Linked DNA regions of Acaryochloris sp. CCMEE 5410. Each later gene encodes a partner of the first gene's protein in a complex. Links are inferred from orthologs where the notes say so. Each region holds a gene or a part of one and is shown on either strand. Other genes may lie near its edges.

What was found. The genes of interacting proteins can lie anywhere in the genome.
Region 2: the proteins of carA (region 1) and carB are in contact, whole or in part, in a solved structure (PDB 1KEE), measured with the Escherichia coli proteins. The link is inferred for Acaryochloris sp. CCMEE 5410 from one-to-one orthologs.

What each region holds. Positions count from the first base shown.
Region 1 is NZ_AFEJ02000001.1:1,456,511-1,462,109, forward strand. What follows is about bases 151-2,939. They hold carA (glutamine-hydrolyzing carbamoyl-phosphate synthase small subunit), read right to left. Parts: upstream 2,230-2,939; coding sequence 1,072-2,229; downstream 151-1,071. Other genes in these bases: ON05_RS06425 (DUF1816 domain-containing protein), read left to right, coding at 151-221; ON05_RS06430 (alpha/beta fold hydrolase), read right to left, coding at 202-1,056; ON05_RS06440 (FHA domain-containing protein), read right to left, coding at 2,270-2,939. Outside these bases: more of ON05_RS06425, read left to right, coding at 1-150; more of ON05_RS06440, read right to left, coding at 2,940-3,250; ON05_RS06445 (hypothetical protein), read left to right, coding at 3,513-3,905; ON05_RS06450 (carbohydrate ABC transporter permease), read left to right, coding at 3,986-4,912; ON05_RS06455 (rod shape-determining protein), read left to right, coding at 5,051-5,599. UniProt on the Escherichia coli protein: Small subunit of the glutamine-dependent carbamoyl phosphate synthetase (CPSase).
Region 2 is NZ_AFEJ02000001.1:1,022,534-1,027,965, reverse strand. Bases 1,501-5,318 are described here. They hold carB (carbamoyl-phosphate synthase large subunit), read left to right. Parts: upstream 1,501-1,875; coding sequence 1,876-5,118; downstream 5,119-5,318. Other genes in these bases: ON05_RS04545 (MBL fold metallo-hydrolase), read right to left, coding at 5,134-5,318. In the rest of the region: ON05_RS04555 (WecB/TagA/CpsF family glycosyltransferase), read right to left, coding at 1-707; more of ON05_RS04545, read right to left, coding at 5,319-5,432. UniProt on the Escherichia coli protein: Large subunit of the glutamine-dependent carbamoyl phosphate synthetase (CPSase).

The sequences.
Region 1 (5,599 bases):
TCAAGACATCTTCGCCGGTTTGCATCTATTTTTTTGGCCCTTTTATCAGTCAAAAAGACGCAGAAGAGGCTTTACCTGGTTATATTGAGGACCTAGAGGCTGAGCAGGCTCAAACGATTGTGACGGATGTCAAACGCTGCAAACCGACCCAATTGACGGTTTGTGATGAACCCGATGTTGAGCCCGTTATCCCTGTCAAAATCAATCCCCAACTGAATTGAGAGTGGCCCTAGGAGTCTTCTTCAGCCATATCTGCAGATCTCGCTCTATCTGTTCAGGTATTTCCCAGGGCAGCAGATGGGCGGTTTGCTCATAACAAATCCACTCACTGATCGGGATCAGTTCAGCAGTGGTTTGACTAGAGGCTGGCGTAATGTGGCGATCTTGAGCCCCTGCCAATACGAGGCAAGGACACTGAATTTCTTTGAGTTGCTCCTCTTGGTTATATCCCTGCCGTAAAGCTTGATTGAGCGCCGCTTGGGCATATTTAGAAGTGCGAATAAAAGCTGGAACTGCGTAGCGAGCTAAATATTCATAGGCCTTCGGGGTTTGCTGCACTATTAAATAGCGAAACAAGGAGCGCTTTCCCAGCAGATTGATATTCCAACGCCAGCCCGGTCGTAGCCAGTTGATGATCCCTGCCAGACCTGTAAAGAGATTGTCTTGCCAGGTAATGGGAGGGTGATTACTGCGAGGATAGGCTGCTGTCGCCACTAGAATGAGCCCGCTGACGCGTTCAGGATAACGGACCGCTAACTCCATCGCCAAAATGCCGCCTAAAGACCATCCTAGAATCAAACATTGTTGAATATGATTTTGGTCGAGTAGGTGGATCAGATCTTGAAGGTGATCCTCCATGGTAAAGGCCGCACGGGTTTGACTCTGACCATACCCCCGTAGATCAGGAGATAAAGTTTTATATTTTTTTGATAAAAAATGGGTAAAAATACCCATGCACTGGCCTGAGCCTGGATGGCCGTGTAAGCAGAGAATGGGGAAGCCTGCCCCAGAGATCTCAACGGCTAAGCTAGGGGAAGATAAAGGATCTTTGGTCACGGTGCTTAATGGGGCTTAGCTTCCTGAACGATGCTCAAGCATGGACTGCACAAACCGTGCAAATAAATAATCCGCATCATGGGGACCAGGGCTGGCTTCAGGGTGATATTGCACGGAGAAGACCGGTAAAGATTGGTGTTTTAGGCCAGCGATGGTCTGATCGTTGAGATTTAGATGGGTAACTTCCACTTCGGCCTGGGCCATGGATTCAGCACTCAAGGCAAAGCCATGGTTCTGACTAGTGATTTCAACCTGCTGCTGTAGTCCTGCCGGTTGATTCAGCCCTCGATGGCCAAATTTGAGTTTGAATGTATCGACCCCCAGAGATAATCCCAATAACTGGTGTCCCAAGCAGATGCCAAACATGGGCTTTTGTTCGGCCATCAGGGTTTTGGCTGTTTCAATACCTACCGTGACAGCGGCTGGATCTCCAGGACCGTTGGATAGGAAAATACCGTCTGGTTGATGGCTGAGAATATCAGCGGCAGAGGTATGAGCTGGAACTACAATGATTCGACATCCATAGCTTGCTAAGCGTCGCAGGATGTTTCGCTTGATCCCAAAATCGATGGCGACGACGGTCAGAGGGGGTTGAGTTGAGTCTGCAGGGGGAATGGACTCGCTAAATTCCCAATCTATAGGGGTTGGGTCGACCCATTCGTAAGCGGTATGGGTGGTGACCCGCTCTGCCAAATTCAACCCTTCCATGGAGGGAGCTTGCAACACCGTTTCTAGCAAAGCGTTCGAGTCTAGTATTTCAGTGGAAATGGCGCCATTCATGGCACCAGCGGAACGGATCTTGCGAGTTAGGGCTCGTGTATCAATGCCGTAAATTCCAGGGATATGGTGTTGTTGCAGGTAGTTGGATAGGGTGTGGGTGGACCGCCAATTGCTGGGTTGGTGACAAAGATTGCGGGCAATGGCCCCTTTGACTTGAGGACGGTCTGATTCTTCGTCTTCAATATTGACGCCCGTGTTGCCGAGTTCAGGATAAGTAAAGGTGACGAGCTGTCCACAATAGCTGGGATCTGTGAGTACTTCTTGATAGCCGGTCATGCCAGTATTAAAAACGACTTCCCCCACTGCAGTGCCAGGTGCGCCAAAGGACCACCCGCGATAGGAACTGCCATCAGCTAGAACCAAGAGGGCGGGTTGGGAATCAACGTTGAGCATAGGGATGGATGGGGCGAATATCGAGTGGTTAAAAGGCAGGCTAATAGTAAACCTTAGTAAAGAATCGCACTTTCTGGAGTGCCTCTTCAATCACCTTCAAGAGTTGACGATGAAAATGGGCAGCATTGTATTGAGGGGGCGTTTGAAATTGAGAAGCGAGTAAATGCACCACTTGGGCGCCAACGTTATGGCTAGCAAGGGTTAAGTCTTCGGCTGTGGAGACCAACCGTTCTTGATCCTGTTCTGCGAAGGCCGCTTTCATTTGCTCTAGGCTTTGCTGGGCCCGTTGCCCATAGGTTTCTAAAATCTCATGCTCAAATTCTCCATCTCCACCTGAAACCGTTTGAAGATGTTTCAAGTTGATGGGTAACTCCCGAATAAACAGCAAAGTGAATTTATCAGAGGGGCCAAAGTTGATCCGATCGCCGAATTGTAGGGGGTGTTGGTGGCCGGTGGGCAACGGTACCTCATTAATATAGGTGCCGTTAGTGCTGTCTAAATCTGCGATCGCACATTGGTCCCGTACCATATGTAGGCACGCTTGTTGCCGCGAGACCACCTCAGAATTGGGAAAATCGAGTACGTCAATATGAGGATAACGTCCTGCCCCAGCCTTCCCAATCAAAATAGGGTTGATCTGAGCTGGCAAGGCCAATAGGGTTCCAGATTGAACATGCAGGAGGCGAAGAGACTCTTGCTGAAACTGGGTTGCATGAGGATCCAATTGTTCAACGAACTCGCTTTCAGGGCCTAGATTCACTGCTTTTAGACCCGGATAGGGGTTCTTAAGATAGGTAAAACTATTCTTGGCAATGAGATTTGCAGGCAAAAGCCTCAGGCCGCAATGATAGCAATATCGCGCAAATTCAAGTTGGGTCGCGCCACAATTTTGACAGCAAGGGATGTCAGTTAAGTCTTGCTGACATTGAGCACAGGTACTCTGCTGTTCGGGCTCATTTTGATAAAAACAATAGGGGCAGAGCCGGTTCATGACCCTTGCATCAACGGGGGACAGCGACACGATAGCATTTTTCCATAAAGGCAGGTAGCACAGCAGTCTGGTGGGTTCATTTCAGGGGTGTTGCTGCCACCTAAGAAAAACCGTCGCTGAGTCTCGGAGTGAAAATGCCAGGGTCATTTAAAGCCCTGAGATCAGCTCCTTTGTTCGGCTGAACCCTTGCTAATATTGAGAGTCCCGTTAAAGTATTGTAAAGACGTTAAGCCAATCTCATTCGGCTTAACCCTGCCCAGTAGGATTCAGATCATTTGAAGGAGCGGTCCAGATGAATGCGGCTGAGCAAGTCACAAACCCTGAATCTGCCACTAAAATAGCTGCCATTGTTAACTTATTTAAGCGGCAGTTCCCTGATGTCAAAGCCAACCTGAAGCCTTGGACCAATGACCCCGATACCCTGGAATGGGTGGATCCCTATTCCATCGATATGGGGTTTAATTTGCCTGCAGGACATACTCTGGTTCAACTACGAATGCATGACAACCGTTTGATTGGCATTGAAGCCTCCTGTTTTGGTCCGTTTGGCAGTCAACGATGGCGGTTCTCAACCATCGGCGATTGGACCTTTCTCGGCAACACCCCTCCTCCTGCAGGATTTCAATCGAAGCTCAAGCAAACTTTTCATGAAATTTTTCAGCTATATAACGCTGCTTCCGAGTAGATCGATATAGACTCAATATCGTCCCGTTCTCGGGGTTTTGCTTTGCTCTTCAATTCAGTCCTCTGCCAGTAAGAGACCCCATGTCCCTCCGCAAATTGTCTTGGTCCACTGCGGCCCCTTATCTCTTCTTAGCCCCTGCCCTCTGTGTTCTCAGCTTGAGTGTATTTTGGCCAGCGCTACAAGCGTTTTATCTGAGTTTTACGCAGTTTGAGACCCTGGGCCAAACCCCAGAATGGATTGGTCTGGGTAACTTTGAGCGGCTTTGGACGGACGATGTCTTTTGGCAAAGTTTGAAGAATTCGTTGATTTACCTGATTGGTGTCGTTCCCATCTTGGTCATCCTGCCCTTGGGCTTAGCGATTCTTGTCAATCAGAAACTGAAAGGAATTCATTGGTTCCGCGCCGCTTATTACACCCCAGTTGTGATTTCCATGGTGGTGGCAGGCATTGCCTGGAAGTGGCTATACGATGAGCGTGGCTTGCTGAATCAAGGTATTCGTCTGATTACCCAGAATCCGCTAATGGAAACGATTCTTGGTCAGTTGGGCTGGACCGGCGAACCCATCGTTTGGCTGCAAAATCCGGATATTGCACTTTACTGCGTGATGGCGGTTACGGTTTGGAAAGGGTTGGGATATTACATGGTGATTTATTTGGCGGGGTTACAAGCAATTCCCCCAGATCTCTATGAGGCCGCCGCAATTGATGGGGCAGATGGCTGGCAAAAGCATTGGGATATCACCATTCCCTTGATGAAGCCTTATCTAATGCTAGTGTCCGTCATTTCAGCCATCTCAGCTGCCAAGGTGTTCGAAGAAGTCTATGTCATGACCCCTGGAGGCGGCGTTTTGGGGAGTACGATTACGATTGTGGCTAATTTATATGAACAGGCTTTTTCGGAAGTGGGCAATGGCTATAGCTATGCCTGCGCTATGGGGCTCGTATTATTCCTGCTGATCTTTGGGTTATCGATTTTGAATTTAAAGCTGGGACAGCTCCGAGGGTAATCCGTGATCTGAAGGAGAAATCTAATAAATATCCAACAAAACTGGACGATTTGATAAAAACGTAATAGAATCCAGCACGTTTACAATTTAAGTGCAGATAAAATAACCTAGTTATAAATTCTTCAAAGGTAGGAAATAGTGGGCCTTTTCAGTCGCTTCTCTCGGGATATTGGCATTGACCTTGGTACAGCAAACACCCTGGCATATGTATCAGGTAAGGGGATTGTGCTGCAAGAACCTTCAGTGGTTGCAGTCGATCAAGTCACAAAGCAAACCCTAGCCGTAGGGGCTGATGCCAAAATGATGTTAGGCCGTACCCCTGGTAATGTCGTTGCAATTCGCCCCCTAAGAGATGGTGTGATTGCAGACTTTGAGAAAGCTGAACTGATGCTCCAGCATTTTATCCGTCGGGTTCATGGGGGTAAAAGCTTAGTGTCTCCTCGTGTGGTCGTGGGTATCCCTAGTGGTGTGACGGGCGTAGAGAGACGGGCCGTTATGGAAGCCGCCAGCCAAGCGGGGGCCCGAGAGGTTCACCTGCTAGATGAGCCAGTGGCTGCAGCTATTGGGGCAGGACTCCCCGTGGATGAGCCGACTGGAAATATGATCATCGATATCGGAGGGGGCACCACCGAAGTTGCGGTGATGAGTTTGCAAGGCAGTGTGATCAGTGAATCGGTTCGGGTTGCG
Region 2 (5,432 bases), 430 kb from region 1 along the record:
CGATATTTCTGTCGACTGGTTTGCCATAGCCCCGTCATTCCTGGTTTGATACAGAGCCGTTGCCAATCTTCTCTTGAGTAAACTTTCACTTCATCCAGCGTGGGAGGACGAGTGCCCACTAAGCTCATTTCACCTCTCAAAACATTGATAAATTGAGGGAGTTCGTCTAAGTGAGTTTTACGCAGAAATTTACCGACTCTGGTGACCCTAGGATCATTCCGAACAGTAAAGAATTTGTACTGCTGATTTCCTGTCGTTTTCAGCTTAGTTCGCTCTGCATTTCGCACCATAGTCCGAAACTTTAGAATTCTAAACTGTTTTCCTCGTAAGCCCACCCGATATTGAGTGAAGAAAATTGCCCCTGGCGAATCAAGCACAATAGCGAATGCAATTAAGGGCAGCAAAACCAGCATCATAGCTATGCCGATGATGGCCCCCAACACATCTAACAATCGTTTCAGTCGACTCCGCACCGAAGGATGAGGGTGGAGGGTAAATAATTCGATATCAAATACTTTAGATTGCCAATCTAAAGCAGCCCACAAGTCTTTGCGACAGATATCTCCTGATTCGACTAAGATTTCTCCCAGGAGTTTCCAATCAGATTGATCAAAAAAAATCCTCTGTTGTTGTAGTGCTCGAGTGAGCGTATCTTGGTCGATTAATTGGTTATGTATGAGAATTTGACCCAACGTGTTCTCTGTCATAATGTGAAATTCCATTGGGAAGATTTCTGCAGGTTAGGAAATTAAAAGTGATGAGACAAACCCTTTAACCTAGCCCCACTTCATCTGCTCAAGAAACTCGAATCTGTTGACAGAACACATAGAGAAATAAGTTTCTATCTAGCTTTCAAGAAAATAGAAGTATCGTATTCAGTTTTGTATAAGAACGATTAACTTTCCTTGAAAGAGATAGTAACACACTAAAAAAAAATAAGCTATTTAAAGTTCAGTGAATTCTGATAAACCTTTTGGATTGATTCGGTTACTTAGTGTGTATCCCTTTGGCAAGGGAATTTTGGACATGTGTTGATTACTTCTTAGGACATCGAGGGATCAGCTGCTTAAACTTCATCCACATATTGTGAGTAGTAAAGTCCAAAAAAATTTTGTGATAGAGATGGCTTATCCAGCAGGCTAGGCGTTGATTTGGAAGGGCTGCCTCTATGTATCAAGCATGAAGAACCGATGAACCTGATTGTCCAGAACGTTATCTCATAACCGATCTGCCTTTTTCCATAGAGGTGAAGATTATCAGAATATAGAAAACCTTGTTAACTGTATTGAAGATTACAAAAAAATACCAAAATTCTATTGCCTTAGGTGAGGTTAAAGTTGTCAGGATATTGTCAGATAAGATAATGTTTTTGATTCTAGATGAATCGTTGGAAAAATCTAGAAAACTGTATTGCAAGTCACAAAAAATCATCAAAACTGTATTGTCTTTGGCAAGACTAAAGCTGTCAGGATCTTTTAGTAAGAAGCTAATGCCATAGATGTCAGTTGAATCGCTCAATAAAATCTTGGAAACTGTATCGAAGATCACAAGAAAATTATCAAAACTCTATTGTTTGGAGTAAGGCAAAAGCTGTCAGGATGTTATCTAAAAAGATAATGTTGTTGATTTCAGTTGAATAGTTTTAGCAAGCTTGTTTGAGTGCTTAGCATGAAGATGCTACCTTGCCGCTCTCTATGGTCCCTATCCGAATAATCTGTTCAAGGTGCCGAATCCTCAAGATTGACTAGCGGTTAAAACCAGAGGATGTCACAATCCTTAGGAGTGGAAATTGAAGTCCCTGACTACGCCTGAGAAGGATCTGATCTGACTCAGGTTTAATTCCTAGCCTGCCTATCTCTAAGAAGTCCCTAGCTTATGCCTCGTCGTGATGATCTACACAAAATCCTACTGATTGGTTCTGGGCCAATTGTGATTGGGCAAGCCTGTGAATTTGACTATTCTGGCACCCAAGCTTGTAAGGCTCTGCGGGATGAAGGGTATGAAGTGGTGCTGATTAACTCTAATCCCGCCACGATTATGACGGATCCAGAAACAGCAGAGCGGATCTATATTGAGCCCCTGACCCCGGAATTGGTGGAAAAGGTGATCGCCAAAGAGCGACCGGATGCCTTACTGCCAACCATGGGAGGCCAAACCGCTTTGAACTTGGCGGTGACCCTAGCAAAGGCTGGGGTTTTAGACAAATATAATGTAGAGCTGATTGGAGCCAAGCTTCCGGCCATCGAAATGGCGGAAGACCGCAAGCTGTTTAAGGAAGCCATGGAGCGGATTGGCCTAGGGGTTTGTCCGTCGGGCTTGGCCGAGACCATGGCAGAATCCCAGCAAATTGCCCAAGAAATTGGTACTTATCCCTTAATTGTCCGTCCTGCCTTTACTTTGGGAGGTACAGGTGGAGGCATTGCCTACAACCAAGAAGAATTTGAAGTCATTGCCCAGAGCGGTCTAGATGCCAGCCCCGTTTCTCAGATTTTGATTGAGAAATCCTTGATTGGCTGGAAAGAGTATGAACTGGAGGTTATGCGGGATCTGGTCGATAACGTAGTGATTATTTGCTCCATCGAGAACATTGACCCAATGGGGGTGCATACGGGGGACTCGATTACTGTTGCCCCAGCCCAAACCTTGACGGATAAGGAATACCAGCGGTTGCGGGATGCTTCGATTAAGATTATCCGCGAAATTGGAGTGGAAACGGGTGGATCGAATATTCAGTTTGCGGTCAATCCTGACGATGGCGAAGTGATCGTGATTGAGATGAATCCTCGGGTGTCCCGCTCCTCGGCCCTGGCGTCCAAAGCCACCGGATTTCCCATTGCCAAGTTTGCAGCTAAGTTAGCGGTGGGTTATGCCCTGAGCGAAATCCCCAATGACATCACCCGTAAGACCCCGGCAAGCTTTGAGCCGAGTATTGACTATGTGGTTACCAAGATTCCTCGGTTTGCCTTTGAGAAGTTCCCCGGCTCTGAACCCACCTTAACCACGCAAATGAAGTCCGTGGGTGAGGCGATGGCCATTGGTCGCACCTTCCAGGAATCTTTCCAAAAGGCGTTGCGGTCTTTGGAGACGGGGCGATTTGGCTGGGGTTGTGACCAGGCTGAAAACCTACCGAGCTTGGAGCAGATTCGGGCGAGTCTGCGCAATCCTAATCCTGAACGCATTTACACTGTTCGCCATGCGTTGCAGGCAGGACTGAGCGTCGAAGAAATTTACGACATTACTGGGATTGACCCCTGGTTCCTCTGGCATTTTCAGGATCTGTTGACGACGGAAGCGTATCTTAAGCAAACCAATCTGTACGATCTGACTGCTGATCTGATGTGGCAGATTAAGCAGCAAGGCTTTAGTGATCCGCAGATTGCCTTTGCTACCCAAGCTAACGAGGATGAAGTTCGCAACTATCGCAAGCAATTGGGGGTAGTGCCAGCCTATAAAACCGTGGATACCTGTGCGGCGGAATTTGAAGCATTGACGCCCTATTACTATTCCACCTATGAGCAGGAATCGGAGGTGTTGCCCTCCGATCGTCGCAAGGTGATGATTTTGGGGTCGGGACCCAACCGGATTGGTCAGGGTATTGAGTTTGACTACTGCTGTTGCCATGCGTCTTATGCCTTGCAGGCGGATGATTTTGAGACGATTATGGTCAACTCCAACCCAGAAACGGTCTCCACAGACTATGACACCAGCGATCGCCTCTATTTTGAGCCCCTGACCAAAGAAGATGTGCTCAATATTCTAGAAGCAGAAAACCCGGAAGGGATTATTATCCAGTTTGGTGGGCAAACGCCGCTGAAGTTAGCGGTACCCCTACAAACCTACTTACAAGGTAAGCCCGATGGTCCCAAGATCTGGGGCACGTCACCGGACTCCATTGATATTGCAGAGGACCGGGAGCGATTTGAGCAGATTCTCCATACCCTCAATATCACACAGCCACCCAATGGAATTGCCCGCAGTAGTCAGGAAGCGACGGAAGTGGCACAGCGCATTCAGTACCCCGTGGTAGTTCGGCCTAGCTATGTGCTGGGGGGACGGGCAATGGAGATTGTCTACTCCGATGCAGAGCTTGAACGCTATATGACCTTTGCGGTCCAGGTGGAACCAGATCATCCTATCCTGATTGACAAGTTTTTGGAAGATGCCATTGAGGTGGACGTGGATGCGATCTCAGACCGTACTGGTGAAGTCGTCATCGGCGGCATTATGGAGCATATTGAGCAAGCAGGCGTGCACTCAGGCGATTCAGCTTGTGCTATTCCTACTTTGTCTCTGGGGGAAGAAACTCTAGCAACTATCCGAGAATGGAGTAAGCAACTGGCTCAGCAACTGAATGTGATTGGGTTAATGAACCTGCAGTTTGCGGTTCAGGGTGAGCAGGTGTATATCTTGGAAGCCAACCCCAGAGCCTCCCGCACGGTGCCTTTTGTATCTAAAGCGATTGGCTTGCCCTTGGCCCAGGTGGCGGCCCGTTTAATGTCGGGTCAAACCCTCGCTGATCTGGGCATTAAAGAGGAGCGTATTCCCAAGCATATTTCGGTTAAAGAGGCAGTGTTGCCCTTCGCTAAATTCCCTGGCACTGACACCATTCTCGGTCCTGAAATGCGCTCCACGGGAGAGGCGATGGGGATTGATACGGATTTTGGCAAAGCCTTTGCCAAGTCTCAGTTCTCAGCCCATCAGGATTTACCTCAGTCCGGCTCTGTCTTTGTCTCTATGACCGATCGAGATAAGCAGGCGGTAATTCCCATTGTCAGGGATTTAATTGATCTAGGGTTCAAGCTAGTGGCGACCGCTGGCACCCAGAAGGTGTTGGAGGCCGAAGGGTTTGAGGTGGCTCCCGTGCTCAAACTCCATGAAGGCCGTCCTAATGTTTTGGATTTAATTAAAAATCGTCAGGTACAGCTGATTCTCAATACCCCTTCTGGTAGCGATGCCCATGCGGATGGTCGCTTGATTCGGCGGTCGGCTTTGGCCTATAAGATTCCGCTGATTACGACGATTGCGGGGGCAAAAGCGACGGCAGCAGCTTTGCGATCGCTACAATCAGAAACGATGGATGTGAAAGCGATTCAGGACTATCACCTGCAAATGCAGTGATTTTGAATGGCTCAGCTAAACGGCAAACTGCCAGATGATCGGTTCCCAACCATAGGCATCCCCTTGAGTTCTGACGTGACCCAGCCCTGGGAAAGGCATATGGGGCACCAACAGCAGGCGACGCTGGGTGGTAACCGTTTCCAGTAACTGACGACGAGCGATTACCCCCTGTTCAGGGTCACCATCAAAGGCCACTTCCCAGTCTGGGTTTTCCAAGTTAAGGGGATCGCTAAAGAAAACATCTCCGGTGGTGAGTAGACTGTCTTCGCCAGACGTAATGAGGAAGGAAGCTTGTCCAGGGGTATGACCACTAG